DNA from 3 places in the Streptomyces thermospinosisporus genome. Region 2 is predicted to be linked to each of the others. Evidence: riboswitches for the same ligand, from Rfam matches in the RefSeq annotation. Region 2 holds a riboswitch; each other region holds the start of a gene.
The links. Region 2 has a riboswitch for cyclic di-AMP ahead of ABD207_RS17105 (M23 family metallopeptidase). Riboswitches for the same ligand answer to the same signal wherever they lie in the genome.
Positions count from the first base shown of each region.

Region 1: another riboswitch for cyclic di-AMP. It lies ahead of ABD207_RS27490 (transglycosylase SLT domain-containing protein); the one in region 2 lies ahead of ABD207_RS17105 (M23 family metallopeptidase).
Region 3: another riboswitch for cyclic di-AMP. It lies ahead of ABD207_RS17635 (transglycosylase family protein); the one in region 2 lies ahead of ABD207_RS17105 (M23 family metallopeptidase).

Region 1 covers NZ_BAAAIZ010000101.1:46,603-57,013, forward strand. Annotated here, with positions in the region: gene ABD207_RS27460 (enoyl-CoA hydratase-related protein) at 1-608, shown strand, start outside; gene ABD207_RS27465 (dihydrodipicolinate synthase family protein) at 623-1,516, shown strand; gene ABD207_RS27470 (SDR family oxidoreductase) at 1,516-2,289, shown strand; gene ABD207_RS27475 (aldehyde dehydrogenase family protein) at 2,318-3,754, shown strand; partial or broken gene ABD207_RS27480 (IS5/IS1182 family transposase) at 3,756-4,037, opposite strand; gene ABD207_RS27485 (polyprenyl synthetase family protein) at 4,496-5,506, opposite strand; cyclic di-AMP (ydaO/yuaA leader) riboswitch at 6,128-6,294, shown strand; gene ABD207_RS27490 (transglycosylase SLT domain-containing protein) at 6,299-6,784, shown strand; gene ABD207_RS27495 (HAD family hydrolase) at 6,864-7,763, opposite strand; gene ABD207_RS27500 (GNAT family N-acetyltransferase) at 7,930-9,024, shown strand; gene ABD207_RS27505 (glycosyltransferase family 2 protein) at 9,054-10,388, shown strand.
Region 2 covers NZ_BAAAIZ010000047.1:2,089-12,499, forward strand. Annotated here, with positions in the region: gene ABD207_RS17080 (asparagine synthase-related protein) at 1-885, opposite strand, end outside; gene ABD207_RS17085 (NsdA family TPR-like regulatory protein) at 1,625-3,049, shown strand; gene lhgO (L-2-hydroxyglutarate oxidase) at 3,133-4,338, shown strand; gene trmB (tRNA (guanosine(46)-N7)-methyltransferase TrmB) at 4,408-5,262, shown strand; gene ABD207_RS17100 (PrsW family intramembrane metalloprotease) at 5,316-6,689, shown strand; gene ABD207_RS17105 (M23 family metallopeptidase) at 6,868-7,878, opposite strand; cyclic di-AMP (ydaO/yuaA leader) riboswitch at 7,891-8,047, opposite strand; tRNA gene ABD207_RS17110 (tRNA-Met) at 8,424-8,497, opposite strand; gene ABD207_RS17115 (dihydrofolate reductase family protein) at 8,534-9,661, opposite strand; gene ABD207_RS17120 (response regulator) at 9,935-10,411, opposite strand, start outside.
Region 3 covers NZ_BAAAIZ010000049.1:47,318-57,728, forward strand. Annotated here, with positions in the region: gene ABD207_RS17610 (NAD(P)/FAD-dependent oxidoreductase) at 1-73, opposite strand, end outside; gene ABD207_RS17615 (Ppx/GppA phosphatase family protein) at 507-1,451, opposite strand; gene ABD207_RS17620 (DUF501 domain-containing protein) at 1,448-1,981, opposite strand; gene ABD207_RS17625 (FtsB family cell division protein) at 2,000-2,476, opposite strand; gene eno (phosphopyruvate hydratase) at 2,586-3,866, opposite strand; gene ABD207_RS17635 (transglycosylase family protein) at 4,091-4,792, opposite strand; cyclic di-AMP (ydaO/yuaA leader) riboswitch at 4,797-4,966, opposite strand; gene ABD207_RS17640 (transglycosylase family protein) at 5,171-6,166, opposite strand; gene ABD207_RS17645 (cytochrome P450 family protein) at 6,363-7,625, opposite strand; gene ABD207_RS17650 (alpha/beta fold hydrolase) at 7,980-9,365, opposite strand; gene ABD207_RS17655 (ArsR/SmtB family transcription factor) at 9,641-10,411, shown strand, end outside.

The DNA of each region.
Region 1 (10,411 bases), on a different contig from region 2:
CGTTCTGCGTGGGCGCCGACATGTCCGCCGACGCGGTGGACAAGACCGGCCTGGAGTACTGGGCCGGCCTGGACCCCAACGGCTTCGGCGGGCTGAGCCTGCGCACCACCCTGGACGTCCCGGTGATCGCCCGGGTCAACGGCTACGCGCTGGGCGGCGGCATGGAGATGGTCCTCGGCTGCGACATCGTCGTTGCCGCCGACCACGCCCAGTTCGGCCTCACCGAGCCCCGGGTCGGCCGGATCCCGCTGGACGGCGGCGTCTTCCAGCTGGTCCGCCGGCTGCCGCACACCCAGGCCATGGCGCTGCTGCTCACCGGCCGCCGCGCCTCCGCGGCCGAGCTGCACCGCATGGGCCTGGTCAACGAGGTGGTCCCCGCACAGCAGCTGGACGAGGCCGTCGACCGCTGGGTCGCCGACATCCTCGCCTGCGCCCCCACCTCACTGCGCGCCATCAAGCAGATGGTCCAGCACGGGGACGGGCTGTCACCGCAGGACGCCCACAAGCTGCGCACCCCGGCGCTGATGGCAGCGCTGGACAGCGAGGACGCCAAGGAGGGCCTGCTCGCCTTCCAGCAGAAGCGGCCACCGGTCTGGCCCGGACGATGAGGGGGAGCTCACCGATGCCCGAACAACTCGCCCCCGGAGTGTGGGGTGTGGTCGCCACGCCCTTCCTCGGATCCGCCTTCGAGGTGGACGAGCCCAGCCTGGCCCGGCTGGTGGAGCACTACGAGCGGATCGGCACCACCGGTCTGACCGTGCTCGGAGTCTTCGGCGAGGCCGCCCGGCTCTCCGCCGAGGAACGCCGCACCGTGCTGGAGACGGTGGCCGACACCGTCGACCTGCCGCTGGTCGTCGGGGTCACCGCACTCGCCACCGCACCGGTGCTGGAGGAGGCCCGGCTCGTCCGCGAGGTGGTCGGGGACCGCCTCGCCGGACTGATGGTGCAGGTCAACTCGCCCGATCCGCAGGTGGTCGCCGCCCACCTCAACGCGGTCCACGAGGCCACCGGCGCCGGGATCGTCGTCCAGGACTACCCGGAGACCAGCCGGGTGGCCATCCGCACCGCCGACTTGGTCCGCGCCGTCCGCCAGGTCCCCTCGGCGGTGGCGGTGAAGGCCGAGGCGCCGCCCACCCCGGCGGCCATCGCCAGGCTCACCGCCGAACTGGACGTCCCGGTATTCGGCGGCCTGGGCGGCCTGGGCCTGCTCGACGAGCTGGCGGCCGGCGCCGCCGGGGCGATGACCGGCTTCTCCTGCCCCGAGGGCCTGATCGCCTGCGTCCAGGCCTGGCGGAACGGCGGCCACGACGCGGCCCGGGAGGCCTACCTGCCGTATCTGCCGCTGGTCAACTTCGAGGCACAGGCCGGGATCGGGCTGGCACTGCGCAAGGAGGCCATCCGGCGCCGTGGCCTGATCATGGAGTCGGGGGTGCGACCACCAGCAGCGCAGCTGCCCGAGGCCCTGGTCCCGCAGCTGGAACGGCACCTCGCCGCGCTGCCCGAGGAGGTGCGCTGATGGACCTCGGCATCCGCGGCCGGGTCGCCGTGGTCGCCGCCTCCACCGGCGGTCTGGGCCGGGCGGTGGCCGAAGCGCTGGCCGCCGAAGGCGCCTTGGTCGTGGTAGCCGGGCGGCGCGGCCACCTCGCCCAACAGATCGCCGCCGGACTGCCGGACGCGGTCGGCGTCCAGGTCGACCTCACCGTCCCGGACGGACCGCAGGCGCTGGTCGAGGCGGCCCGCGAGGCCTACGGCGATCCGGACATCCTGGTCCTCAACGGACCCGGCCCCCGGCCCGGCACCGCCGCCGGCCTGGACACCGGCGACCTCGCCGCGGCCGTGGACTCGCTGCTGCTGGCCCAGCAACGGCTGGTGGCGCTGACCCTGCCGTCCATGCGACGGCGCGGCTGGGGCCGCATCCTGGCCGTCGGCTCCAGCGGGATCGCCGAACCGCTGCCCGGGCTGGTCCTGTCCAACGCCGGACGGGCCGCCCTCGCCGCGTACCTGAAGACCCTCGCTGCGGAGGTGGCGGCCGACGGAGTCACCGTCAACCTGTTGCTGCCCGGCCGGATCGCCACCGATCGGGTGGCGGCGCTGGACGCCGCGCGGGCCGAACGCGAACAGCGCCCCGTCGCCGAGGTCGAGGCCGCCTCCCAGGCTGCGATCCCCGCCGGACGGTACGGCACCCCCGCCGAGTTCGGTGCGGCAGCCGCCTTCCTCTGCAGCGCCCCCGCCTCATACATCACCGGGACCGCGCTGCGCTGCGACGGCGGCCTGGTCCGCGGCCTGTGAACTCCCGACTTCCCAAGGAACCAAAGCCATGAGCACTGTGCAGATCCCCAACCTCATCGCCGGCGAGGAGGCCGTCGGCGACGGCTTCGAGCGGTACAACCCGGCGGACCCGGCCGAACTGGTCGCCGTGGCCCCGGCCTCCGGCGCCGAGGCCGTCGACGCGGCCGTGACGGCCGCCGCCGAGGCCCAGCCGGGATGGGCGGCGCTGCCCGCCCCGGCGCGCGGCGCGATCCTGCTGGACGCTGCCGAGATCCTGCGCGGCCACCACGAGGAGGCCGCCCGCGACCTGGTCCGGGAGGAGGGCAAGACGCTGACGGAGGCCCGCGGCGAGGTCCGGCGGGCCATCGACGTACTGCGCTTCTTCGGCTCCGAGGGCTGGCGGATCGGCGGGCAGGTGCTGCCCAGCTCGTTGCCGGACACCATGGTCCACACCCGCCGGGAGCCGGTCGGCGTCGTGGGGCTGATCACGCCGTGGAACTTCCCGATCGCCATCCCCGCCTGGAAACTGGCGCCCGCGCTGATCGGCGGCAACACGGTGGTGCTCAAGCCCGCAGAGCTCACCCCGCTCTCCGCCCGCCACCTCACCGAGGCCCTGGTCCAGGCCGGGCTGCCCGCCGGGGTGCTCAACGTGGTGCACGGCTCCGGCGCGGTGGTCGGTGAGGCCCTGGTCCGCGACCCCCGGGTGGCGGCGGTCTCCTTCACCGGCTCCACCCAGGTCGGCATGCGCATCGAGCGCGCGGTGCAGGAGCGCCGCGGCCGGGTGCAGGTGGAGATGGGCGGCAAGAACGCTCTGGTGGTACTGGACGACGCCGACGTCGAACAGGCCGCGCGGATCGCCGCGGCGGGCGGCTTCGGCCTCACCGGCCAGGCCTGCACCGCCTCCTCCCGGGTGATCTGCACCCCCGGCGTGCACGACGACTTCGTCGCCGCGCTCGCCAAGGAGGCGGCCCGCTACCGCCCCGGCAACGGCCTGGCCGACGGCACCCTGATGGGCCCGGTGGTGAGCGAGCAGCAGCTCGCCACGATCACCGCCGCCATCGATCAGGCCACGGCCGAGGGCGCGACCGTCGCCGCGGGCGGCGAGGCCCCCAAGGGGCTGATGCTCGCCCCGACCGTGCTCTCCGGCCTGAGCCAGGAGAACACGGCGGCCCGCGAGGAGATCTTCGGCCCGGTGGTCGCGGTACTGTCCGCGGCGGACCTGGACGACGCGATCAACCTGGTCAACGACTCCCGCTACGGCCTGGCCGCGGGAATCTGCACCCGCAGCCTGGCCGCCGCCCAGCGCTTCGCCGCGGCCGTCCGCGTGGGCGTGGTCAAGGTCAACCGCCCGACCACCGGCCTGGACCTCAACGTCCCGTTCGGCGGCGTCGGCGACTCCTCCAGCAACACCTTCCGCGAGCAGGGTGCGGTCGCGGTGGACTTCTACACCTGGTCAAAGTCGGTCTACCTCGGCTGGGAGGGCTAGGTTCTGTCTCTTTGGGCCAGCGTCGGGCCCGGATGAGGATGCCGGCGAGGTGGAGTGCGGCCTGGTGGGCGATGGCAGGCTTGCCGGTTCGTGCGGCCGGGCCGCGCCACTGCGTGAGCCGGTTGATGCACCGCTCGACGGTGTTCCGCTGCTTGCAGGCCTCGCGGTCGAAGCCGGGCGGTCGGCCGCCTTGGCGGCCTCGCCGCGGGCGGTGGCCGATCTGGCCGGACGGCTGCGGGACGACCGCCCGGATTCCCCGGCGCCGGAAGTGGCTGCGGATGGCGCAGTCCACACCGAACGCAGAAGGCCCTCACCTGTTCAGGCACCCGGTCCGTGTGTCACCAACGTCCCGGGACAGCACACCTGGGCGGCACGACTGCCCGCAGTGACGCGGCCGCAGGTGCCCGCGGTCGGGCGGGCGCGGTTGCCCGCAGCGAGGCGGTAGCCGCGCACGGCGCCCAGCAGGGCACCGGCGGTGGGCGGCCGCGGACCCGCGCGGCGGGGAGGGGTCGGGGTGGTGGTGTCCGCCCGCAGCGGCCGGCGCGTCCGCACCAGTGCCCAAAAGGCGACTGATTCCGCGCCAGACCGAGGACGGATACCACCACCCCGGCCCCGACTCACCCATTCAGCGTGGCGCTGCGCGCACCCTCACCGGGGCCGCGGTTGCGCCGCAGGCATGGCCACGGGGCCCCACCGGCCCGCAGGCAGGGAGAAAGCGCACCCCACCGGGAATCCCGGGAGTCAGCCGGCGCGGTGGACGACCGCGTCGCAGAGTTGCTCGAGGGCTGCCTTGGCGTCACATTCCTGGAGGGGGGCCAGGGCGGCCCGCGCCTCCTCGGCGAAGCGGACCGTGTCGCGGCGGGCCTGCTCCAGCGCCGGGTGCGCCCGCAGCAGACGCAGCGCCTCGGCGTGCCGCGCGTCATCCGTGAGGTCGGAGTCCAGCAGTTCGCACAGCGCCAGATCCTCCGCCAGCCCCAGCCGTGCCGCCCGCTCCCGCAGCCGCAGCACCGGCAGCGTGGCGATGCCCTCCCGCAGATCCGTCCCCGGCGTCTTCCCCGACTCGTGCGAGTCCGAGGCGATGTCCAGCACATCGTCCGCCAGCTGGAAGGCGACCCCCAGCCGCTCGCCGTACTGGGTCAGGACGTCCACCACCGTCTCGTCGGCACCGGACATCATCGCCCCGAACCGGCAGGACACGGCCACCAGCGACCCGGTCTTGCCGCCGAGGACGTCCAGGTAGTGGTCGACGGGGTCCCGCCCGTCCTGCGGCCCGGCCGTCTCCAGGATCTGCCCGGTGACCAGCCGCTCGAACGCCTCGGCCTGCACCCGCACCGCCTCCGGCCCGAGGTCGGCCAGAATGTGCGAGGCCCGCGCGAAGAGGAAGTCGCCGGTGAGCACCGCGACGGAGTTGCCCCACCGCGTGTTCGCGCTGGCAACGCCGCGCCGCACGGCCGCCTCGTCCATCACGTCGTCGTGGTACAGCGTCGCGAGGTGAGTGAGTTCCACCACAACCGCCGACGGCACGACCCCCGGTGCGTACGGGTCACCGAACTGTGCGGAAAGCATCACCAGCAGTGGCCGGAATCGCTTGCCCCCGGCCCGCACCAGATGCTGCGCGGCCTCTGTGATGAAGGGCACCTCGCTCTTGGTGGCCTCGAGCAGCCCTTCCTCGACAGCCGTCAATCCGGCCTGGACATCGGCTTCGAGAGCCTGGTCCCGCACGCTCAGCCCGAACGGCCCGACGACGGTCACGAGGGGTCTCCTGTCTGCTGGTGTCTACTGCCGATTACACGGTTTGTCGATAGGTCGCTGTCGCCACTCAAGTCAGCGTATCCGGTCACGTTTCGATCACCACCAGCGCCCGGGGTTACCCGCCGGGGCCGACCGGATCACACCACCGCATTCCTGATGGTTTGATCACAACACGTCTCGCGGAGCATCACGCAGCATCACGGAGCATCACCGAGCACCCCATTCCACCGTGTCGGGCCCCCACGAGCCCCCTGCCGAGCACTCCACCTCGCGCCACCGAGCACCTCACATCGCCACATCCACCATCCTGCCCGCCTCGGTGCCCGATTTGCCGCAATTACCAGGCGAATTCCTCTTGACGAAATATGCTCCCACCCCCCTCCCTCAGTGAAGTGCCTCACGCCCGGAACCTCACCACCCCCGCACCCGTCCGCACCCCTTTTCCCCATCCCTGCACCGGAGTTGACCCTTGGCGGCAGCAAAGAATCAAGTACACAAATCACCCCAGGACAAGATCAAACGACCACTTCTGTGATGACCGCACTTGTTCCCGGCATGTGCTCTCGCATACGTTCCCGGCCTGCCGGGCGGACGCCGAATCCTGCCGCCGCCCGCACCACCGATCGTCGATCACTCACGCACGGCAGGAGCGGGGGACCCAGGTAAGTCGCCGGGCCGGGCATCCGTCCGGAACGGCTAGGGGTGAAGCCATGCCCGAAGGGGCACGGCCGGGCACTCTCCCAGCCCGAACCCGACAGCTCACCTCGCAGGCGTAGGAGAGGACACACGAACATGCCTGCAACCGGTATGACCCGCCGCTTCCGCGGCCGCCGTCTCGCCCGTACCCTCGCCGTCGCCGGCACCGGCGCCGCCGTGGTCGCCCTGCCGCTCATCGGCGCCACCAGCGCCTCCGCGGCTCCGGCCGCGGCCCCGGCCGCCGCCACCTCGACGGCGTACCCGAACAACCTCGACGGCTGGATCCGCGAGGCGCTGTCGATCATGCAGCAGCACGGCATCCCGGGCTCCTACGACGGCATCTACCGCAACATCATGCGCGAGTCGTCCGGCAACCCGAACGCCATCAACAACTGGGACTCCAACGCCGCCAAGGGCACCCCGTCCAAGGGCCTGCTGCAGGTCATCGACCCGACCTTCGCGGCCTACCACGTGCCGGGCACCGCCTTCGACCCGTTCGACCCGGTCGCGAACATCGTGGCGGCCTGCAACTACGCCGCCGACCGCTACGGCTCCATCGACAACGTCTTCGGCGCGTACTGAGCCGAGTGGCCCACCCCCGGAGGGCTCGGGACGGCTTTGGGGAGCCGCCGGCCGCCCACCGGGACCCTGCTGAGATTCCCTACTGGGACGACAGAAGCGTGCTCTCGGCGGACGAGGACGCGAATCCGGAATCGCACCGGGGCGGCACCTGTTGGGGCAGGTGGCACCCGGTCTCCGGGAACAGACGCTCGAGGACGACGGCCACGCCGTCGTCCTCGTTCGTCGTGGTGACCTCGTCGGCCACCGCCTTCAGCTCCGGGTGCGCGTTGGCCATGGCGACGCCCCGGGCCGCCCAGTCGAACATGGGGATGTCGTTCGGCATGTCACCGAACGCCAGGGTCTGCTCCGGGCCCAGCCCGAGCCGCTCGGCCGCCAGTGCCAGCCCTGTCGCCTTCGTCACACCGCACGGCTGGAGCTCCACGGTCCCCGGCCCGGACATGGTCACCGTGGCGAGCGGGCCGACCACCGCACGCGCGGTCGCCGCCAACTCGTCGTCGGTCAGCTCGGGGTGGCGCAGCAGCACCTTGCTGATCGGCCGGGTCCACAGCGCGTCGCGCCGGTCGACCCGCACGGCGGGCAGCGTGGGGTGCGGCATCCGGTACCCCGGCTCGATCAGGGTCAGCCCGTCCACGCCGTCCTGGTCGACCGCCGCATAGACCTCCCCCACCTCGGCCTCGATCTTGCCCAGCGCGGTCTCCGCCAGTTCCCGGTCCAGGGTGACGGACCACACCATCCGGTCCGCGCCCGCGTCGTACACCTGCGCGCCCTGTCCGCACACCGCGAGCCCCGTGCAGCCGAGGGCCTCCAGCAGGGGCCGCACCCGGGGGGCCGGGCGGCCCGTCACCACGAGGTGCCGGGCACCGGCCCGCGCCACCCGCGCGAGCGCTGCGAGGGACCGGGCGGACAAGGTGTCGTCGCCGCGCAGCAGCGTCCCGTCCAGGTCGGTGGCGATGAGTGAATATGCGGTGGGTGCGGCCATGATCAGAGAATACGGACAACACGCCGGTGCTTCTCACCGCCGTCCGGTACGCCCGCGCCCCATGGCTTGTGCACCGATTGGCAACAAGATGGTCTGCTACCTACCGTCCATGCCCTCCCGGGCGGTACCTTCCAAGTGTCCAGGGGGGACTTGATCGGGGGGTCAGGTGAGCAGTGGACGTGTGCACGTACTGAGGCCGGAGGATCTCGGCGAGGGGGAGCGGCAACGCTGGCGGGAGCTGCGCGCGGCCGCCGAGGTACCGCGCAACCCGTTCATGGAACCGGAATTCACCGCCGCGGTGGGCCTGGTGCGGCCGGGCGCCCGGGTGGCGGTCCTGTACGAGGGGACCGAACCGGCCGGCTTCCTGCCGTTCGAGCGCGGGCCGCTCGGCCAGGGACGGGCCATCGGGCTCGGGGTGTCGGACTGCCAGGGCGCCATCCTGCGTCCGGGCCTGGTCCAGGACACCGCCGAACTGCTGCGGGCCTGCTCGGTGTCGACCTTCGCCTTCGACAACCTGGAGCCCGAGCAGCGGCTCTTCCTGCCGTACGCGGCCGAGGAGCACGCCACCTTCGTCATCGACGTGGAGAAGGGCTACGACACCTACGAGTCGGTGCTGCGCGCCCAGTCGCCGAAGTTCCTGAAGACCACGCTGGCCAAGGAGCGCAGGCTGGGCCGCCAGGTCGGGCCCGTGCGGTTCGTGTTCGACGAGCGCGACCCGGCGGTGCTGCGCACGCTGATGGAGTGGAAGTCGGCGCAGTACCGCAGGACGGGGCGGCGCGACCGGTTCGCCCAGGAGTGGATCACCCGGCTGGTCGGCCGGCTCGCCGAGACCCGCGCGCCCGAGTGCACGGGCACGCTGTCGGTCCTGTACGCCGACGGGCGGCCGGTGGCCGCGCACTTCGGGCTGCGCTCGGCGTCCGTGCTGTCCTGCTGGTTCCCGGCGTACGACCCGGCGTTCGCAAAGTACTCGCCGGGTCTGGTGCTGCATCTGCGGATGGCCGAGGCGGCGGCGGCCGAAGGCATCGGCCTGCTCGACATGGGGCGCGGCCCCGCCGAGTACAAGGACTCGCTGAAGACCGGAGAACTCGCCGTCTACGAGGGAGCGGCGCTGCGTCCGGGTGCGGGTGCCGCCCTGCACTGGCTGAGCCGCGAACCGGTGCGCCGCGCCCATGCGTTCGTCCGCGACCACCCGGGTGTGGCGTCGCTGGCCTCGCGGGCCCTGCGCGGCGCGGGACGGCTGCGCGGCGGCCGCCGACGGTGACGAGGGGGTCATGAGGAGGGGGAGGGTTCATGTCCCGTACATCGCGCACATCGTCGATGTCCCGTGCTTCGCGTACGCGGGAGGAGATCCGGAGGTTCCTGTCCACCGGGGCGGTGCAGGTCGCCGAGGTGGATCTGGGCGCGGGTGAACAGGCGGCGCTCCGGCCCGGGCCGGGCAGCCCGCCGGTCACCGCCGGCGAGGTGTTCGTGCTGGTCAGACGGGAGGGCGTGCCGGCCGGAACGTTCCTGGAGCGGGTGCCGGAGGGGGCCGATCCGCGGGCGGTGCTGACGTCGGCCGCGCGACGGGTGCTCGCCGGGTCCGGGGGTTTCCGGAGCGAGCCGGCCCCGCCCCGCGATGCCGCACCGCCGCACGCCTCGGTCGTGGTGGCGACCCGGGAGCGGGCCGGGCAGCTGGCCCGTGCGCTCGACTCGCTGCTCGCCCAGGACCACCCGCATTTCGAGATCGTGGTGGTCGACAACGCTCCCGTCACCGACGAGACAAAAGAATTGGTGCACCAAAAGTACGGGGAGCGCGTGCGCTATGTCCGCGAGCCGGTCCCGGGGCTCGCCGTCGCCCACAACGCGGGACTGGCCGTGGCCCGGGGCGAGGTGGTCGCCTTCACCGACGACGACGTCATCGCCGATCCCCGCTGGCTCACCGAACTCACCGTCCCCTTCGCCGCCGACCCGCGCCTGGGCTGCGTCACCGGCCTGATCCTGCCGGCCCGGCTGCGCACCCCGGCCCAGGTGCTGCTGGAGAGCCACGGCGGCTTCGCGAAGGGCTTCACGCCGACGACGTACGACCCCGCCGCCCCGCCCCGCGACGAGCCGCTGTTCCCGTTCACGGCGGGGCGTTTCGGCTCCGGGGCGAACATGGCGTTCCGCACCGGGGTGCTGCGCGCGGTCGGCGGCTTCGACCCGGCCACCGGAGCCGGCACGCCCGCACGCGGCGGCGACGACCTCTACGGCTTCGTCCGCGTCCTCGCCCACGGGCACCGGCTGCACTACACGCCGCGGGCGCTGGTGTGGCACCACCACCGGGAGACCTGGGCGGACCTGGAGACCCAGGCCTACGGCTACGGCGCCGGGCTGACCGCCTATCTCACCGCGATCCTGGTCAACCGGCCCGCGCTGCTGCCCGCCTTCCTCGCCCGGCTGCCGCGCGGCCTGGCGCACGCACGGGCGCTGACCGCCGTACGGGACACCGACGGCGGCGGGGCCGCTCCGGGGGGCCACGACAGCCGCAGCCATCCCTGGCCGCGGCGCCTGTCCCGGCTGCAGCGCCGGGGCATGCTCTACGGGCCCGCCGGCTATCTGCGCGCCCGGCAGGCCCTGCGGAAGACGGCCGCGAGGGGGCGGAGATGACGACGACACCGCGGGAGCCGGTG
Region 2 (10,411 bases):
GCCGGGCATGCCGGGCAGCCCGGCGGCCAGCAGCGCCAGCGTCCCGGAGGCCGGTCCGCCGGACAGGTCGGCTCCGATCCCCGGCACCGGCATCCCGCGTGCGGCCCGCCGTTCCGCCGGTCCCATGCCGGGCACGGGGCCGGGGTCGATGTCGGCCCCGGGGACGTGCCGGGGCACGGCGAGGCGGGTGCGCACCGCCTCGACCAGTGCGTCCCGTACGGCGTCCACCGCGCGGTCCGGGTCCGCGGGGGGTGCCGCGACCGCGAGCGAGGCGACCGGCTCGTAGCCGGCGATCTCGCGGGCTCCCGCGCGCAGGATCAGCGCATGGCCCGGCGGGATGCGCTTGACACCGTCGTACGGGGTGGAGTCGTGCAGTGCGGCCGGTACGTCGGGGGCGGCGAGCAGCGCGGCGAGGTGCCCGAAGTCCAGGTTGGCCTCGATGAGGTCGGCCAGCGGCAGCGCGGCGGTCGCATAGGCGGTGCCGCCCGCCCAGGGGGTGTAGAACACCGGCCGGGCGCCCGCGAGATCACCGCAGACGGTGATCCGGCGTCCGACCTGCACGACCGCGGTGTAGCTGCCCGGCCAGGCGGTCAGATGCCGAAGTGCCCCGCCGCGCGCGGCGAACAGGGCCACCCGCAGCTGCTCGTCGGAGGCGCCGCAGGTGCCGAGCACGGCGATCCGGGTCTGCGCGTCGGCCTTCACCACGCGTACTTCGTCGGGTCGCCAGTCGCCGACGGCCCACAGCGGGTCGGGATCGCCCCACAGCAGCTGGGAACCCACGGGATGCACCGTCTCGCCGTCGGTGCCGGTGGCCCCGGCGGAGCCGTACCCACCCGCTCCGGCAACTCCCGCGGCGGTGCTGCTCCACCCCACCAACCACCGCATCGACGCCTCCACAGGCTGTGGACAACCAGTGCACCGTACGAACCGGTTCTCCATGCTGCCACGAAGGAGGCGTTCCAGAGGGGTGACGGAGCCGCATGTGCTCCGCCGGATGCGCCCCGGCGGAGACGTCCGGACCCGGATTCGTCCCCGCGTCACCCGGTGCTGAACTCCCGTGTGCGGCGCCGTGACCGGCGCGCGTCGCCGCAGCTCGTGCCGCTGCACGCCGACTCGAATGCGCCCCCGCCGTGCGCCCCGAATGCACCCAACGCGCCCTCAACTGCCAGCGTGAACGCGGAGTTGTCCCACGAACGGCGGGGTCGATTTTCAGCCAAATCGGAGCGAGAAGAGCAGCCTTGAACACGCTCCGTGCAACTCCGGCCCACCGCCGGAGGGCTGCGCAGTCCGGGAGGCGGAGCACGCCTCCCGGACCGTTCCGCCGCCCGCGGGGATGAAGGCGGCGGTGTCCCCCAGCCCGCTGGATCCAGTACAGCGGGCCGACCCACGCACGGACCATGGAACCGCTCCCGGGATGGCCGGAGAAGAGCGCACACACGGGCGCACGGCCACACGCCGGGAGCACGCCGCAACTGCGCGTATCGGCCCCGTACTTCAGTACGGACCACAATCCCGCCATCCGGAAGAATGCCCCTTAACGCTTGGGATGCGGCGAACTACGCTGGGTTTACGAATGCCGCGTGGTTATGCCAGCACGGCAGCCGTCTGTGTCGAGGGGTGGCGCATGTCCAGGGAGCAACGCGGGCCGAACGAAAAGCTCGGCGCCGTTCTCGCCCTCGCGGGAATCTCCAACGCAGGCCTCGCGCGGCGCGTCAACGACCTTGGCGCACAGCGGGGACTGACACTTCGCTACGACAAGACGTCGGTCGCGCGCTGGGTGTCCAAGGGAATGGTGCCGCAGGGCGCGGCGCCGCACCTGATCGCCGCCGCCATCGGCCAGAAGCTGGGCCGCCCCGTCCCGCTCCACGAGATCGGGCTGGCGGACGCGGACCCCGCACCCGAGGTGGGCCTCGCCTTCCCGCGGGACGTCGGACAGGCGGTGAAGTCCGCGACCGAGCTGTACCGGCTGGACCTCGCCGGCCGCCGCGCCGGCTCCGGCGGCATCTGGCAGTCGCTCGCCGGGTCCTTCGCGGTGAGCGCCTACGCCACTCCCGCCTCGCGCTGGCTGATAACCCCGGCCGACAGCTCGGTGGCACGGGACCCGAGCCCGTCCGAGGGCTCCGCCGCACCGATCAAAGTCGGCCACAGCGATGTGCAGAAGCTGCGCGAGGCCGCCGAGGACGCCCGGCGCTGGGACTCCAAGTACGGCGGCGGGGACTGGCGTTCCTCGATGGTGCCCGAGTGTTTACGGGTGGAGGCGGCGCCGCTGCTGCTCGGCTCCTACTCCGACGACGTGGGCCGTGCGCTGTTCGGCGCGGCGGCCGAACTGACCCGGCTCGCCGGGTGGATGGCCTTCGACACCGGCCAGCAGGAGGCCGCGCAGCGCTACTACATCCAGGCCCTGCGCCTGGCGCGGGCCGCGGCCGACGTGCCGCTCGGCGGCTATGTGCTGGCGTCGATGTCGCTGCAGGCGACCTACCGCGGCTTCGGGGACGAGGGCGTCGACCTCGCGCAGGCCGCGCTGGAACGCAACCGGGGGCTGGCCACCGCCCGCACCATGAGCTTCTTCCGGCTCGTCGAGGCCCGGGCGCACGCGCGCGCCGGGGACGCGCAGGCGGCAGGTGCGGCGCTGAAGTCCGCCGAGGGATGGCTGGAGCGGTCCCGGCCCGGCGACAGCGACCCGTCCTGGCTCGGCTTCTACACCTACGACCGGTTCGCGGCCGACGCGGCCGAGTGCTACCGCGATCTGAAGGCACCGCGGCAGGTGCGCAGGTTCACCGAGCAGGCCCTGTCCAGGCCGACGGAGGAGTTCGTGCGCTCGCACGGGCTGCGGCTGGTGGTCTCGGCCGTGGCCGAGCTGGAGTCGGGGAACCTCGACGCGGCCTGCGAGCAGGGGGTGCGGGCGGTGGAGGTGGCCGGGCGGATCTCGTCCGCGCGCACCACGGAGTACGTGAAGGACCTGCTGCACCGGCTGGAGCCCTACGGCGACGAGCCGCGGGTGATGGAGCTGCGGGAGCGGGCCCGGCCGCTGCTGATGGCGCCCGCGTGAGCTCCGGGCCCCCGGCCGGCCCGGTGACCGCCCGCGTTTGAGCACGATGTCAGTGGTGCAGTGCACTATCGGTGGCGGAGGTGGTGCACGTGGTTGCCTACGACTGTGATGTGCTCGTGATCGGTGGGGGGATCGTCGGGCTGTCCACCGCCTACGCGATCACCCGGGCCGCCCCCGGCACGCGGGTGACGGTGCTGGAGAAGGAGGCCGGGCCCGCCCGGCACCAGACGGGGCGCAACAGCGGGGTCATCCACAGCGGCATCTACTACCGGCCCGGCTCGCTCAAGGCGCGGTACGCGGTGCGGGGCGCCGCGGAGATGGTCAAGTTCTGCGCGGAGTACGACATCCCGCACGCCGTGACCGGCAAGCTGATCGTCGCCACCGAGCGGGACGAGCTGCCCCGGCTGCACGCCCTGGTGCAGCGCGGCCGGGAGAACGGGCTCACGGTGCGGGAGCTGGGCACGGCGCAGATGGCCGAGTACGAGCCGGAGATCACGGGGCTGGCCGCCATCCATGTGGGCACCACCGGCATCTGCGACTTCACGGCGGTCGCCCGCCGGCTCGCCGAGGCGTCCGGCGCGGAGATCCGCTACGGGGCCCGGGTGGAGCGGATCGACCGCCGGCCCGAGCGCGGGGTCGCCGTGCGCACCGCCTCCGGCGACATCGTCCGCGGGCGGATGCTGGTGAACTGCGCCGGCCTGTACTGCGACGAGATCGCCCGGCTCACCGGCGACGAGCCCGGCGTGCGGATCGTGCCGTTCCGCGGTGAGTACTACGAGCTGGCCCGGCCGGAGCTGGTCCGGGGGCTGGTGTATCCGGTGCCCGACCCTGCGTTCCCGTTCCTCGGCGTGCATCTCACCCGCGGCACCGACGGCGGCGTGCATGTGGGCCCCAACGCGGTGCCGGCGCTGGCCCGCGAGGGGTACGACTGGCGCACCGTGCGCCCCCGCGAGCTGGCGGGGACCCTGGCCTGGCCGGGCGCCTGGCAGCTGGCCCGCCGGCACTGGCGGTACGGCGCCGGTGAGCTGCACCGGTCGCTGTCCAGGAGCGCCTTCACCGAGGCGGTGCGGCGGCTGCTGCCCGCGGTCACCGAGGACGATCTCGTGCCCGCGGCGGCCGGGGTGCGGGCGCAGGCCGTGCTGCGGGACGGCACCCTCGCCGACGACTTCCTGATCCAGCAGACCCCGCGCGCGGTGCATGTGCTGAACGCGCCCTCACCTGCGGCGACGGCCTCGCTGCCGATCGGCCGGGAGATCGCCCGGCGGGCCCTGGCCGCGCTGGAGCGGTGAGGCGTGGCCCACGGCACTCCCCTGCACGCCCCGTAGGACCGGACGCACCCCCGTAAAATTGACAGCACTGTGTCTGACTCCGTGAACACCCCCGAAGCGCCCCGGCCCGCCCCCGAGCGCCCCGCCTCGCACACCCCCGGGGTGTCGGTCCGCCGTACCCGCGCCAAGGGCGAGCCGCGGTTCCCGGACGGCCCCAAGGCCGATCCCGCCGGATCGCACTTCGAGCGGCGGATCCGCAGCTTCCAGCCGCGCCGGAGCCGGGTGACCGCGGCCCAGGCGGACGCCCTGCAGCGGCTGTGGCCGAAGTGGGGCTTCGACATCGACGGCCGGCGGGTGCTGGATCTCGCGGAGTTCTTCGGCAACGACAACCCGGTCGTTCTGGAGATCGGCTTCGGCATGGGCGAGGCCACCGCGCAGATGGCCGCCGCCGACCCGGCCACCAACATCCTCGCCGTGGACGTGCACACCCCCGGCCAGGGCCATCTGCTCAACCTCGCCGACCGGCAGGGCCTGAGCAACATCCGCGTGGGCAACGGCGACGCGGTCATCCTGCTGCGGGAGATGCTCGCCCCGGACAGCCTGGCCGGGCTGCGCGTCTTCTTCCCCGACCCCTGGCCGAAGAAGCGGCACCACAAGCGGCGGCTGATCCAGCCGGAGTTCCTCTCCCTGGCGGCGACCCGCCTCAGGCCGGGCGCCCTGGTGCACCTCGCCACCGACTGGGAGCCCTACGCCGAGCAGATGCTCGAGGTGCTCACCGCCCACCCCGCCTACGAGAACACCCGGGCGGACGGCGGCTTCGCACCCCGCCCCGACTTCCGTCCCCAGACCCGTTTCGAGACGCAGGGACTGGAGAAGGGGCATGTGGTGAACGACCTGCTGTTCCGTCGCGTACAGCACGAAGACCAGCACCCCACCGGCGCCTGACCCGCGGCCTCGCGGACCTGCGGGCGGCGCCCCTGCCTCGTTAGGGTCGACGCGTGGCCAGCTCCCCGTATCCGACGCCCGTGAGTCATGCCGCCGGGAGCAACCCGGCGCGGTCCGCGCACTGGTGGCAGCGGACCTGGGTGCGCTACGGGGCGCTGAGCACTCTGCTCGCCCTGTCCGGCCTTGTCATCCTGGCCCTGGTCCGGGAGCAGACCGGCACCCAGGGCTTCCTGGTCGGACTGGGCCTCGCGGTGCTGCCGGTGCCGCTGCTCATAGCCGCCTTCCGCTGGCTTGACCGGGTGGAGCCGGGCCCCTGGCGGAATCTGCTGTTCGCGTTCGCCTGGGGGGCCTGCGCGGCGGCGCTGATAGCGATCGTCGCCAACAGCTTCGCGACCAGATGGATAGCGACGGCGACCGCGGACCCGGCCGGGGCGGACACCCTGGGCGCGACCGTGGTGGCGCCGGTGGTCGAGGAGTCCGCGAAGGCGGCCGCCGTGCTGCTGCTGTTCCTGTTCCGCAGACGGGACTTCACCGGAATCCTCGACGGCGTGGTGATAGCGGGCGTCACCGCGACCGGCTTCGCCTTCACCGAGAACATCCTCTACCTCGGCACGGCCTTCGGCGCCGACCAGCTCACCGGCGGCAGCGGCATCCCCTCGGTGACCGCGGCGACGTTCTTCGTCCGCATCGTGATGTCCCCGTTCGCCCACCCGCTGTTCACGGTGCTCACCGGGATCGGGTTCGGCATCTCCGCCCTGTCCACCGAGCGCCAGCGGGTGCGGCGCGTGCTGCTGCCGCTGTCCGGACTGCTGCTGGCGATGGGCATGCACGCCCTGTGGAACGGCTCCTCGGCGCTGGGCGAGTTCGGGTTCCTCGCGGTGTACGCGGCGTTCATGGTGCCGGTGTTCGGGGTGCTGACCTGGCTGGTGGTGTGGACGCGGCAGCGGGAGCTGCACACCGTGCGGGCGGAGCTGCCCGCCTATGTGATCGCCGGCTGGCTGACTCCGGTGGAGCCGTACGCGCTGGGGCTGATGCGGGCCCGGCGCATCGCGCGGCAGTACGCGCGCCGGCACGGCGGGAAGGAGGCGGCGCGGGCGGTCGCCGAGTACCAGGCGTTCGCGACCTCGCTGGCGGTGCTGCGTCACCGCGGGCGGCTCGGGCGGGCGCGCGGTGACTTCGTGCAGCGGGAGGGCGAGCTGCTGCGGGAGCTGTGGCACCGGCGGGCGGCTGCCCGGCCCGCCCTGGAGTACGCGGCCCGCGCGACGGCACCGCCGCCTCCGGTGATGGTCTGGCACCCCGGCCCCGGGGCACCGGCGTACGGCCACATCCCCGGGCAGGCGCACGGTCACGGTTACGGTTACGGCCCCGCGTACCGCCAGGGTCACGGCTACGAGTACGGCTACGGCGGCAATCCGTACCTCGGGTGAGACGGGCGAATCGGTACTTCGGGCGAGCCGAGCCAATGGGTGGCCCCGGTGAGCCGAGCCGACCCGTGGCTCGGGTGAGCACGAACGCCGACCGGCAGCCCTGACGTCGGGGGGGCGCCGTCGGGACTGCCGGGGTTCAGGTGATGGCGGTGCGGCTCAGCGGGCCGTACGGATCAGATCAGGGGTTCAGGCCCTTGCTGCGCAGCCAGCTCATGGGGTCGATGCCCGAGGCGGAGCCGCCGGGGTGGACCTCGAGGTGCAGGTGGGCGCCGGTGACATTGCCGGTGGCGCCGACGCGTCCGATCACATCGCCGGTGTTGACCTTCTGGCCGACGCTGACGCTGATCGAGGACTGGTGGGCGTACCAGATCTCGGTGCCGTCCTCGAGGGTGAGCACCGTCTTGTAGCCGTAGGAGCCGTCCCAGCCGGCGAAGGTGATCGTGCCGGTGTGGACGGCCTTGAGCAGCGTGCCCGTGGGGGCGGCGAAGTCGAGCCCGGTGTGCTGGCCGGAGGACCAGTAGGCGCCGGCCTGACCGAAGGTGGAGCTGATGGTGTAGGAGGAGGTCGGCAGCGTGTACTGCTTGGCCAGCTCGGCGAGGCGCTCGGCCTCGGCCTTCTTCCTGGCTTCCTCCTCCGCCTTCTTCTTGGCGGCCTCGGCCTTCTCCTTGGCCTCGCGCTCGGCCTTGGCGGCGGCCTCGGCGGCCTCCTTCTCCGCGGCGGCGACGGCCTCGGCGGCGGCCTTGCTGGCGGCCTGGTCCTGCTGCTGCTCGACCTGCGCCATGATCCGGGCGCGCAGGGCCTCACCGGCACCCTGCTCGCTGTCGGTGGTGGCGCCGACGCTGCTGAGCGGGGTGGTGGAGCCCTTCGGGGTTTCCTCGTCGGCGATGAGGGAACCCACGGTGGGGAGGTCGGGCATGGAGATGGCGACCGGCGGCTTGCCGGTCTGGGCGCTGGCCATACCGCCGGCGCCGACGGCGGCTATGACACCGACGCCGAGAACGGTGGAGCTGCGGGCGAGTCCCCCGCCGCGCTGCTTGGTGACGCGATGCCGGCCGCGGACCGGGCGGACGGTCTCCGCCGTGGGGTTCCACTCCTCGAAGGGACCTTCGTCGGCGCGGGTGCCGCCGCCGTAGACGAACGTGTCGCTCGGGGTGAACGGGGCCTCGGGGGCAGGCCGGTTGGACGCCACGTGGGCGCACTCCTTTCCTTCCGTCTCCACCTACCGGGTTAGCTGACGGGTTCGGAGCAGGAAGGTCTCCTACGCGCGTATACGAACCGTGTCTCCACGGCGGCATACGCCCGATTCACCCCAATGTGTGGTTCCCCGGTTCCCTTGCGGGATTCGGCGCGTGAGCACGGAGCCGACTTCTGTGACGGCTGGGACGACCGCGCTGCGTTATCGAACGTTAATAGACATGAGCCTCGGATTCCAAGCCGTTCCTCTTGATCGTTAAGGATTTCCGCGCGGACTTAAGCGTCATCGACGGGCGAAAACGGGCGAGTTGACCGCACATCACGGGGGTCCGAGTTTCTGACATTGTGTCAGATGTTATGCGCAGCGGCGCGGTTCGATCACATGAAGTGACATCGGCGGGGGAGGTCGGGAGACCTCGATGGAGAAACCGAGGGGGTTGGGGAGGGCCGGCGCCGGACACGGAGGGACCAGGGGCGGCACGGGGTACGGAGAAACGCCGAGGGCCGGAACCCTTTCGGATTCCGGCCCTCGGACTTCAGTAGCGGGGACAGGATTTGAACCTGCGACCTCTGGGTTATGAGCCCAGCGAGCTACCGAGCTGCTCCACCCCGCGTCGGTACTCACCAGTATACGGCATCCGCGCGGGTGGTCAGAACAAGTGGCTGTTCGGGGCCTTCGCGCGCTCCTCGTGCTCGGGCAGAACGAGCACCGTCGCCCCTCCCTCCCTCAGCACCCCCGAGCCGTCCGCGCCCGGCACGAAGGTGTCCGGCTCGCGCCATGCGGTGACCACGCGGCGGACGCCGGCCTGAAGGATCAGCCGCGAGCAGGACGCCGGCCGGGACGCCCGGCGGGCGCACGGCTCCAGGCTGGAGTAGACCGTCGCGGTCGCCAGCCGGGGGTCGTCCGGGTCGGCCTTGGCCAGCGCGGCCTCCTCCGCGTGCGCCAGTGGATCGCTGCCCTCCCGCGACCAGCCGCGCGCCAGCTCCGTGCCGTCGGCCGCGACGATCACCGCGCCCACGCTGAACGCCGTCTGCGAGGGCGGGCACTGTGCCGCCAGCTCGCAGGCGAGCGCCAGCCAGTGGTGGTCGGCGGCGACGGGCAGCTCGCCGGTGCCGGGTGCGGTGGGCTCGTAGCGCATCAGAACGACGTCGCCGATCTGCCGGGTCTCGCACAGCCGCAGCCGTCCGCCCTGGTAGGAGCCGGGTCCGAAGAGGCGCGGGGCGTCCGGGTCGCCGACGAAGAGCGGGGCGAGCACCAGCTGGAGCTCGTCGGCGAGGCCCTGGGTGAGGAGCTGGGTGTGGATCACCCCGCCGCCCTCGACCATCAGCCGCCGCACACCGCGCTGGTCGTGCAGATGGGTGAGCAGGCGGCGCCAGTCGAGCTCCGTGCCGAGCGGCACCACATCGGTGGCCAGGCCGAGGGAGCGGGCCCGTTCGGCCCCCTTGTCCGTGGTGTAGAGGATCTTGTCGCCGCCGGTGTGCCAGAAGGCCGCGGCCGGGTCCAGGTCGCCGGACCCGCTGACCGTGACCTTCAGCGGGTACTCCGGCAGACCGCGTGCCCGGCGGGCGGCGCGCCGCTCGGGCGAGTTCACCAGCAGCCGGGGGTTGTCGGCGCGGATGGTGCCGGCGCCGACCAGGATCGCGTCCACCGAGGCCCGCACCTCGTCCACCCGGTCGAAGTCCTCCGGGCTCGACAGCAGCAGCCGCTCGGGACCGGTGTCGTCCAGATACCCGTCCAGCGAGACGGCGGCGGACAGCAGGACGTACGGATGGGGCATCGGCGCGCTCCTGGCGAGGGTCGGAGGAACAGCCGGCGGGCTGCTCGCCTCAAGTCTGACAAGCCCGGCGCGCGGACCGGGCACGGGTGGCGAGCGGGTGCCGCAGCGGCCGCGCATTTCACGGCTTCACGACCCGACGACCGGTCGAGCTCACGCCCCGAACGGCCCGGTCGAGCTCACGACCCATGGCCCGGTCGAGCTCACGACCCCATGGCCCGGTCGAGCCCTGATCAGGATCCGGCCGGCCCTCACCGGGGTCCGGTCGGGTCCTCATCACGGTTCGATCAGGCCCATCCGGATCGCGTATCTGGTCAGCTCCAGGCGGTCCTTCAGGCCGAGTTTGGCCAGCAGATTGGCGCGGTGCCGCTCTACCGTCTTGGGGCTGATGACGAGCAGCTCGGCGATCTGCTGGGAGGTGTAGCCCTCGGCGACCAGCTTGAGGATCTCCTCCTCGCGGTCGGTGATGGCCTTGGCGGGCAGGGTCCGGCCCTCCCGGGCACGGTCCAGGTAGTCGCGGATGAGGGCGTTGACCGCGCCCGGGTAGAGGAAGGGCTCGCCGCGCATGGTGGCGTGGCAGGCCTCCACCAGGTCGCGGTCGGCGACGGACTTGAGCACATAGCCGGAGGCGCCCGCGCCCAGGGCCTCGAAGAAGAACTGCTCGTTGTCGTACATGGTCAGTATCAGGATCCGCGTCTCGGGCATGCTCCGGGAGAGTTCGCGGGCCGCCTGCAGACCGGTGAGCCGGGGCAT
Region 3 (10,411 bases), on a different contig from region 2:
TGCGCCGAGCTGCGTACAGGCCTACGTACCCACCGCCTACTACGAGGATCCTGGGACGCTCCGTGGTGCTCATGCCATCGAGTATCCACCCGCCCGAGGGGGGTGGTTCGTGCGCCCCTTCACAAGCTTGGACAGGACCTGTGTTATACTCCCCGCCCCGCGTGACTTAGATCATGTCCAAGTACGGGAACCGTGACGCTCGCCGCACGTTGTCAATGCCGCGTGAGCTGCCTCTCTGGACTTCACGGCCGGCTGTGAGCCCCCTGAAACACTCCCTCCGGTACGCGATCCGCAGACCCCTGCTGAACATGTTCAACAGGCCCGGAACCCCCCGGAAGGGCCAATGGACCCCATTCGAGGGCCCCGTACGACCGAAATCCTTGTGAAGAACTTCACGAACTTCGTCGGCGAGACACCGGCGAGGGGCCCGCGAAGGGCCCCTCGAGGCCGCTCATACGCTATCCGTACTGCTCAACCGGTGGCTACTGGCGAGTAACAAAAGAGAGCTACGCCACCGACCACGCGATGCCGTCGAGGATGTCGTGCTCGGACACCACGACCTCCTCCGCGCCGGTCCGTTCCATGATCGACAGCAGGACGAGGGCGCCCGCGCCGATCACGTCCACGCGACCCGGATGCATGGAGGGGATCTTCGCGCGCTCGGCGTGGGTGGAGCGCAGCAGGTGCTCGGTGATCTCCCGGACGCGGTCCCGGGAGACCCGTGAGTGGTGGATGGCCGCCGAGTCGTACTCGGGCAGGTCCTGGGCGATGGCGGAGACGGTGGTGACGGATCCGGCGAGGCCCACCAGGGTGCGCGCCTCGCGCAGCGGGACGGACTGTTCGGCCAGGTCGAGGGCGGCCTCGATGTCGGCCCGCATGGCGGCGATCTGCTGCTCGGTGGGCGGGTCGGCGACCTTCCCCTCGTGCACCAGGTGCCGCTCGGTCATCCGGACGCAGCCGACGTCGACGGAGCGGGCGGCGCGCACATGGTCGTCGCCGACCACGAACTCGGTCGAGCCGCCGCCGATGTCGACCACCAGGAAGGGCTTGGGCAGGTGGTCGTGGCCCGCCAGCTCCCTGGTGGCGCCGGTGAAGGAGAACTCGGCCTCCTGGTCGCCGGTGATGACCTCGGGCTCCACGCCGAGGATGTCCACCACCCCGCGCACGAAGTCCTCGCGGTTCTCGGCGTCGCGGGAGGCGGAGGTGGCGACGAAGCGCAGGTGCTCCGAGGCCCCGTGCTTCTTGATGATCTCCGCGTACTCGCGGCAGGCGGCGAAGGTCCGCTCCAGGGCCTCGGGGGCGAGCCGGCCGGTGCGGTCGACGCCCTGCCCGAGGCGCACGATGGTCATGCGGCGGTCCAGGTCGGTCAGTTCACCGGTCGCCGGGTCCGCGTCGGCCACCAGCAGGCGGATGGAGTTCGTGCCGCAGTCGATGGCGGCGACCCGGGTCACTTGGCCTCCTCCCCGGCCGTGGGCGTCACACAGGGGCCCTTGCGCCACCACTCGGGCAGCATCGCCAGCGCCTCGTCGCCGAGCGGGTTGACGCCCGGTCCGGCGGCCAGCGAGTGGGCGACCAGCACGTGCAGGCACTTCACCCGGTCCGGCATGCCGCCGGCGCTGGGGAAGTTCTTCAGCTCCTCGATCTCGTCGCGCCGCCGGATGTAGTCCTCGTGCGCGGCCCGGTAGGCGGCGGCCAGCTCGGGGTCGGTGGCCAGCCGCTCGGTCATCTCCTTCATCACGCCGTTCGCCTCGAGCGTGCCGATCGCCGAGTTGGCGCGGGGGCAGGTGAGGTAGTACAGCGTCGGGAAGGGCGTGCCGTCGGGCAGCCGCGGGGCGGTCTCCACGACGTCCGGCTGGCCGCAGGGGCAGCGGTGCGCGATGGCGCGCAGCCCGCGCGGGGGCCGGCCGAGCTGCTGCCTGATGGCCTCGATGTCCGCGTCGGTGGGCTCGGTGCGCGGCGTCGGGGGCGGGGGCTTCTCCATACCTGTCTTTCTATACGGTCACTGGGCGGCGGCGTCGGCCTTGTCGACGCCGTCCCAGAGGTTCGCGTACCAGGGGCGGTCGGCGGTCTCGCGGTCGGTGCGGGACTTCCTGGCCGTGCCCGGGTCGATCACGATGTAGCCGGTCTCGCCCGGCATGACGTAGTGCAGCCGGCGGCGGATCTCCTGCTCGGCAAAGGCGTCGTCCTGCCAGCGCGCCTTGAGGTCGCGCAGCCGTTCGACGCGCTCGCGCGCCTCCTTCTGCTGCTGCCGCAGGTCGGCGATCTCGGCGCGCTGGGAGACGTACTGGCGCATGGGGTAGGCGAGGGCCACGATCAGCGAGCAGACCACCAGGGCGAGCAGCGCGGCCCGGCCGGTCAGCCGGGAGCGGCGGGCCTGTCGCCGGGTCTGTGAGCGGTAGACCCGGGCCGCGGTCTGCTCACCGATCAGCCGGATCCTGGTCGCGGTGGAGAAACGGTCCCGGTCCTTCACGGCCATCTGCCTGGCGCCTCCCGTCCACGCGCGTACGTCCCCGCACACGGTACGGGACCGAGTACGGGGACGTACGACGCTGCCCTCTCACGGGGACGAAAAGCCCCGTGTGGCGTCAGCCCTTGAAGCGCGGGAAGGCGGAGCGGCCGGCGTACACCGCCGCGTCGTCGAGGATCTCCTCGATGCGCAGCAGCTGGTTGTACTTGGCGACGCGCTCGGAGCGGGCCGGGGCGCCGGTCTTGATCTGGCCGCAGTTGGTGGCGACGGCCAGGTCGGCGATGGTGACGTCCTCGGTCTCGCCGGAGCGGTGGGACATCATGCACTTGTAGCCGTTGCGCTGGGCCAGCTCGACCGCGTCCAGGGTCTCGGTGAGCGAGCCGATCTGGTTGACCTTCACCAGCAGGGCGTTTGCGGCGCCCTCCTCGATGCCGCGGGCCAGGCGCTCGGGGTTGGTGACGAACAGGTCGTCGCCGACGAGCTGGACCTTGTCACCGAGCTTGGCGGTGATGGTCTTCCAGCCCTCCCAGTCGTCCTCGAACAGCGGGTCCTCGATGGAGACCAGCGGGTAGGCGTCGACCAGCTCGGCGTAGTACTCCGTCATCTCGGCGGCGGAGCGCTCCTTGCCCTCGAAGACGTAGGAGCCGTCCTTGTAGAACTCGGACGCGGCCACGTCCAGGGCGAGGGCGACCTGCTCGCCGGGGGTGTAGCCGGCCTCCTTGATGGCCTCGAGGATGAGGTCGAGGGCCTCGCGGTTGGAGCCGAGGTTCGGGGCGAAGCCGCCCTCGTCGCCGAGGCCGGTGGACAGGCCCTTGCTCTTCAGGACCTTCTTCAGGGTGTGGTAGACCTCGGCACCCCAGCGCAGCGCCTCGGAGAAGGACTCCGCGCCGATCGGGGCGATCATGAACTCCTGGATGTCCACGTTGGAGTCGGCGTGCGAGCCGCCGTTCAGGATGTTCATCATCGGCACCGGCAGCAGGTGCGCGTTGGGGCCGCCCAGGTAGCGGAACAGCGGCAGGTCGCTGGCCTCGGAGGCGGCGTGGGCGACGGCGAGGGAGACGCCGAGGATGGCGTTGGCGCCGAGGGAGCCCTTGTTGTCGGTGGCGTCCAGGTCGAACATGGCCTGGTCGATCAGGCGCTGCTCGGTGGCGTCGTAGCCGACCAGCTCAGGGCCGATCTGCTCGATGACCGCGAGAACGGCCTTCTCCACACCCTTGCCGAGGTAGCGGTTCGAGTCGCCGTCGCGAAGCTCGATGGCCTCGAAGGCGCCCGTGGAGGCGCCGGACGGGACGGCGGCACGACCGGTGCTGCCGTCGTCGAGGCCGACCTCGACCTCGACCGTGGGATTGCCTCGGGAGTCCAGGATTTCCCGGGCTACGACGACGTCGATGGACGGCACGAGCATCTCCTTCTTGGATGTGACGCGAGTGTGCAGGGCCGTGGTGGCGCTGCGAGACCGAGCCTAACCGGCTCCGGGCGATCGGCCATCCGGTCGCCCATCCCGTGGGACGGAACCGAGCATAGATTGTTTCCGGGCGGAACAAACGCGGTTCGATGAAAAAGCCCGCCCCGGTGCGCACGGGGGGAACACGCACCGGAGCGGGCGGACCGCGGGGCCGCTGCTTACTTCAGGTGCAGCTGCTGGCCCGGGAAGATGAGGTCGGGGTTCTCGATGATGTCGTCGTTCAGCTCGAACAGCTTCTGCCAGCCGCCCTTGACGCCGTGCTCGGCGGCGATGGAGCTGAGCGTGTCGCCCTTGACGACCTTGTACTCGCCGTCGCCCTTCTCGACCTTGTCACCGGCCGGGGTGGTGACGGTCTTCTTGGCCTCGGCCTTCTTCTCGGCCTTCGGCGCCGGACGCTCGGTGGAGCGGGACGCCTTCTGCTCCGCGCGCTCGGCGGGGGCGGCGGCCTTGGGGGCCTCGGCGGCGGCACCGTGGTACGGGGCGTTGGACAGGTTCTTGCCGCAGACGGGCCAGGCACCCTTGCCCTGGCCGGCGAGCACCTTCTCGGCGATCTCGATCTGCTGCGCCTTGGTGGCCTTGTCGGCGGTCGGCGCGTACTTCGTGCCGCCGTAGGCGGCCCAGGTGGAGGCGGAGAACTGCAGACCGCCGTAGTAGCCGTTGCCGGTGTTGATGGACCAGTTGCCGCCGGACTCGCACTGGGCGACGGCGTCCCACTCGGAGGCGGTGGCGGCGGAGGCCGAGCCGGCCGCCATCAGCGGGGCGGCGACGGCGGCGCCGGTGACACCGGCGATGGCGATGGCGCGGGTGGACCGCTGAAGGGCGGTCGGACGACGGTGCTTGCCCTTGCCGGAAAACAGCATGGATGGATCCCCTCACCGACGCCTGCGAGGTGAGCTGTCGGGTTCGGGCCGGTTGAGTTGCCCGGCCACGCCCCTCACGGGACGCGGCTTCACCCCAAGCCGCACTCCGGTGCCAGGCACCGGAAACGGCACTTACCTTGGGTCCCCCGCTCCTGCCTACGGCGCATGACGCGACGACTGTTCCCGGGTGCCACTGGCAGGATTCGGCGTGGCGGCAGCCGGGGCCCGCGATGACGAGCGGTCACGACCGTAGACACCTGTTCGGCCGATTTTCAAAGACGATCAGGGCTTCTGAGACCTATCTCTCACCACTTTTATATCGGGCATTCAGCTCGAATCATGACGTCAACTACCGTCCGATCCGCGGCTTTTCACCCGTCACTTCCCGCTCGCACCCTCTGCGACCTCAAGCGTCTGACCGGGCAGGATGAGGTCCGGGTCGTCACCGACGACCTGCTCGTTGCGCTCGTACAGCGCACGCCAACCGCCGTCCACCTCAAGGGAGTCGGCGATGGACCACAGGCTGTCCCCGCGGCGGACGGTGTAGGAGCCGTCGGAGGCGTCGCCCGAGGGGCGCGCGGCATGCCGGCCGGACGACCCGGATGCGAGGTCCTCCTCCTTCTCCTCGGCGCTGGGGCCGCGGTGCCGGCCGGCCCCGGTGGAGGCGCCGGTGTCGGTCAGCGCGGAAGAGCCGGTGCTCTGACCGGACTTGTCCGGCTCGTCACCGTTTCCGGTCGTTTCGACGGCCGAGGGCCCGGAGTCGGCATCGGTGGACTTGTCGGACTCGGGCGATTCGTTCGCATCGGCCGAGCCTGCGGAGCCCTCCGCACCGTCTCCGCCCTCCCCGCCCTCCGTGGCGGTGGGCGACGCGGACGAAGAGACGGACGGATCGACGGAATCCGACGAGCCGGACTCATCGGTAGATTCGCCGCTTTCCGGCGTATCCGTCGAGGACGGGGACTGCGAGCCCGTGCCCGTGTCAATCCCCTCGGCCCCCGAGCCCTGCTCCAGCCCCGCGAGCAGGCCGCAGGCGCGCCAGGCGCCGACACCCTGGTCGGCGAGTATGCGTTCCGCGACCGCTATCTGCTGGTTCCGGCTGGCCTGGTCGGCGCTGGGCGCGTACTCCAGTCCGCCGTAGTTCTCCCAGTCGTCCTGGGTCAGCTGCAGACCGCCGTAGTAGCCGTTGCCCGTGTTCTGGCTCCAGGAGCCGCCGGACTCGCACTCCGCGACCCGGTCCCAGGTCTCCCCGTCGGCCGCGCTGGCGCCGCTCGCCCCCAGAAGCGGAAGGGCGATGGCGGATCCGGTCACTCCGGCCGCGACAAGGAGAGCCGGAGCCTGGCGGGGGCGACGGTGGCGACCGTTCCCGGAGAGCATGCGGAGACCTTTCAGACGACAGCAGTGACCAGCGCGGCGCACCGGATTGGACGTCGCGTCGACAGGGAACGTATCGGCAGACGATCAGTTGTCACAAGTTCATGCCGCGCAGATCACGTGAAGATCACATAGTTGAATGTGTGTCATGTTTGCGCTGGTCGGACGGGGTGCTCAAAGTCCCGTCCGTTTTCGGAAGTCAGGTCCGCAAAGGGGTGAATTCCACGGGCAGTGTGCGCAGTCCGCGCATGATGAGCCCGCCGCGCCAGCGCAGTTCGTCCGGTTCGACCGCTAGGCGCAGATCCGGCAGCCGGGTCAGCAAGGTGCCGAGCGCGGTCTGCCCCTCCAGCCGGGCCAGCGGCGCGCCCAGGCAGTAGTGGATGCCGTGGCCGTACCCCAGGTGCTGGTTGTCGCGCCGGCCGAGGTCGAGCACATCCGGGTCGGCGAACCGCTCCGGGTCACGGTCCGCCGCGGCGAGGACGACCAGCACGGGGTCCCCGGCCTCGATCCGCTGCCCGCCGATGACGACCGGCTCGGTGGCGAACCGCCAGGTGGCGATCTCCACCGGGCCGTCGTAGCGCAGCAGCTCCTCCACCCCGGTGGTCAGCAGCTCCCGCTCCCCCGCGGCCAGGGACCGCTGCAGCCGGGCCCGCTGCTCGGGATGAGTGAGCAGGGCGTAGGTGCCGTTGCCGATGAGGTTGACGGTGGTCTCGAAACCGGCGAACAGCAGGATGAACGCCATGGCGGCGGCCTCGTTCTCGGTGAGGTGCTCGCCGTGGTCGGAGGCCCGGATGAGACCGGAGATGAGGTCCTCGCCGGGTGCCGGACGGGCGGGCAGGACCGCGCGCTTGCGGTGGATGAGGTCGGCGAGATAGCCGCGCATCTTCTTCACCGAGCGGGCCACTCCGCCGCGCGGGCCGCCCTGGTGACGGATCATCATGCCCGCCCAGTCCCGGAAGTCGTCCTGGTCCTCGCGGGGCACGCCGAGCATGTCGCAGATGGCGTAGATGGGCAGCGGGAAGGCGAACTCGTGGATGAGGTCGGCCGATCCCCGCGCGGCGAACCGGTCGATCAGGGTGTCGGTCAGCTCCTGCACCCTGGGCGCGAACTCGGCGACCCGGCGCGGGGTGAAGGCCTTGCTGACCAGCCGGCGCAGCCGGGTGTGGTCCGGCGGGTCGATGTTCAGCAGATGCGTCATCAGCTCCGCCTTGCGCTCGCCGGGGATGCCCGTCTTGCCCTTGGCGTGCTCCGGCTCGTCGTGGTGTGCCGGGTTCTTGGACAGGCGGTTGTCGGCGAGGGTCTGCTTGGCGTCGGCGTAGCGGGTGACCAGCCAGGCCTCGACCCCGCTCGGCAGGCGGGTCCTGTGCACCGGGGCGTGCTCGCGCAGCCAGGCGTAGGCCGGGTAGGGATCGGTGGCGAACTCCCAGGTGAAGAGCTCGGGGGCGGGCGGCTGCTGCGGCATGTCCGGCTGGTCGGTCGGGTGCTGGTCGGTCACCTTCCGACCGTATATCGGGGCCTGTGGTCGTATGCCCGCGGGCGTGTGCCGGGGGCCGCGTCCGCAGCGGCATGCGTGCAGGCGGGCAACATCCGCAGCGGCATGCGTGCAGGCGGGCCGCATCCGCAGCGGTATGCGTGCAGGCGGGCTGCATCCGCAGCGGTATGCGTGCAGGCGGGCTGCATCCGCAGCGGCATGCGTGCAGGCGGGCCGCATCCGTGCTGCCCGGCGGGACCGCCTACGTACACGCGGCCGGGGCCCGCGGCGGTGTACCGGGACCCCGGCCGTGCACGGATGAGGAAGCCGTGTGCTGGGAGGGAATCAGCGGCGGAGAAGGAAGTCGTACACCGCCTCGCGGCCCTCGTCGCTCGCCGCCCTGCTCTGCACCGAGTGCGCGGCTCCCTCGACCACCACGACCTCGGCGCGCGGGGTCAGCTTCTTCTGGTCGTACAGCCACTCCACCGGCGTCGACAGATCGCGGTCGCCGCCCAGCAGCAGGACCGGGACGGATCCGGGCAGCCTGCGGTGCGGCGAGGGCAGCGGCGGCGCCGGGGTGGGCGGCCAGTGCAGACAGCTGAGCATCGAGCCGAGGCCGGTGGCGGTGGCCGCGTCGAACGGCCCGTAGTCGCGCGGGGTCAGCTCGGCGCCCGCCTTCTCGAGCGCCTCGCGCCGCCCGGCCATGGGGGCGTCGGACCTGCCCCAGGGGTAGCGGCCGTCCAGGCACAGGGTGGAGGCGTGCAGCCCCTGGCTCAGCTCCTCGGCGGTGGCGGCGTTGCCCTGCCGGGTGCCCGCGATCAGTCCGCGCAGCAGTCCGGGGTCGCCCTCGGCGGCCCGGTGCAGGGCGTCGATCATCTCGGCGTAGTCCGGGTCGACGAAGCCCCAGGTGGTCAGCGCGTCGATGACGTCGACGCCGTTGCCGTAGGTGTCCACCACCTTCGCGAGGTCCGCGGCGGGGTCCGTGGTGCACTCGATCGCCGCGCAGGCCTCGCGCAGCACGCGCGGTGCCGCGCGCAGGGCGGCCAGGTCCATCGGGTCGTACCCGGTCTGCGGCACCACCGAGTCCAGCACCAGCCGGGCCACGCGGTTGGGGTGCGCCAGCGCGTACCGGGTGGCGGTGTAGGTGCCGTAGGAGACACCGTCGAGGGTCATCTTCCGCACGCCCAGGGCCCGGCGCAGCAGCTCCAGGTCGGCGACGGTGTCACCGGTGCTGTAGAAGCGGCGCTGCTCGCCGTTGGCCGCGGCGCACTCCTTCACCGCCTGCTCGGTGGGCGGGGTGAGGTCGGAGGCGCCCATCTCCTTCTGCAGCCGGGGGCATTGCAGCGCGCCGGCGCCGGTGCCGCGCTGGTCGATCATCACCAGGCGGTAGTCCTTCAGCACCGGCGCCATCCGGTCGCGGATGCGCGCGGCGAACGGCACGCCGGGCTGGCCCGGTCCGCCCGTCAGGAACAGCAGGACTCCCTTGGGCGCCTCGGCGTTGCCGGCCATCGCGACCTTCAGGCCGAGCCGGCCCGGGGTGCGGCCCCGGTGGTCGAGCGGCACGTTCAGGGTGGAGCAGGTGAAGCCGTCCAGGCCGGGGCAGGGCGCGGCGCCGGAGAGTCCCCCGTTCTCCCCGGCAGGTGCCGCGACCGTCCCCGCCCGGTCCTGCGCCGCCGAGGTGCAGGTGCCCGACACCAGCAGGAGTCCGGCGGCGGCGAGCGCCACGGTCACCCGTGACCGGGATCCCCGTGTTCCCCGTGCTCCCCATGCCGTCCGTGCTCGCCAGGTCTCCCGGGCGCGGCTCGCGACCGGTGCGTCCGGCGCCGCCGGTGTCTTCCGACTCCCTTGGAAATGCGGTGATGTGCGCATGTCCTCCCCCTCGGCTTCGGTGACCGGTCATCAGGGTGCGCCGGGGCTGTTGGTCGCGGCGAGCGCTCGTGCCACGATTCGAGCAGGTTCGAAGAGTCGGTGCGCACGCGGTGCGCTCGGGGCCTGCTGGGGGAGCGGTGATCGAGCTGACGGTGGACGCGGAGGGACTGGCCCGCTCCCGCTTCGCCGTCTCACCGCTGCACGAGGTGACGTCCACGCTGCTGCCGTGGGGACTGCGCACGGAACCAGGCTCCGACCCGTGGGTGGCCCGCGCCCGCCGGGTGCTGCGCCGGGCGCGGCTGCCGCTGCTGACCGCGCTGGCGCTCGAGGCCGGGGGTTACGTACCGGACTTCCTCAGCCCCCACCCGTCGGGCCCCTCCCCCACCGTCGAGGAGGAGCTCGAACAGGTCCGCTCCACTCCGCCCGAGCGGGTCCTGGCCGAACTCCGGACGCTGCGCGACGGCCGGCCCGACAGCGGCCTGGCCGGCAGCGAGCTGCCGGAGGTCGTGCGCTGCGCCATGGCACGCGGCGGCGAACGCGTGGCCCGGCAGGCGGCGGAGGAGCTGCGGCGCTACTGGGAGCTGGCCTTCGCCCCGCACTGGGAGGCCGCCCGGGCCACCCTGGAGGCGGAGGTCGACCGGTGTGCGGGGGTGCTGGCCCGCAGCGGCGCGGCCGCCCTGTTCAACTCGCTGCACCCCGGCATCCGGTGGGCCGACGGCACCCTGCGGGTGGAGAGCCGGTTCACCGTTCGCCTGCCGGTGCCGCTGGTGGTGGTCGTGCCGTCGCTGGTGGCCCCGGTGCCGGCCGTGGTCGTGGACCCGGTGCCGGGCGGGCGGCGGCCGCCGATGCTGGTGTATCCGGTGCGGGCCGGGTCGAGTGCCCCGGCGGCTCCGCCCGAGGAACTGGCC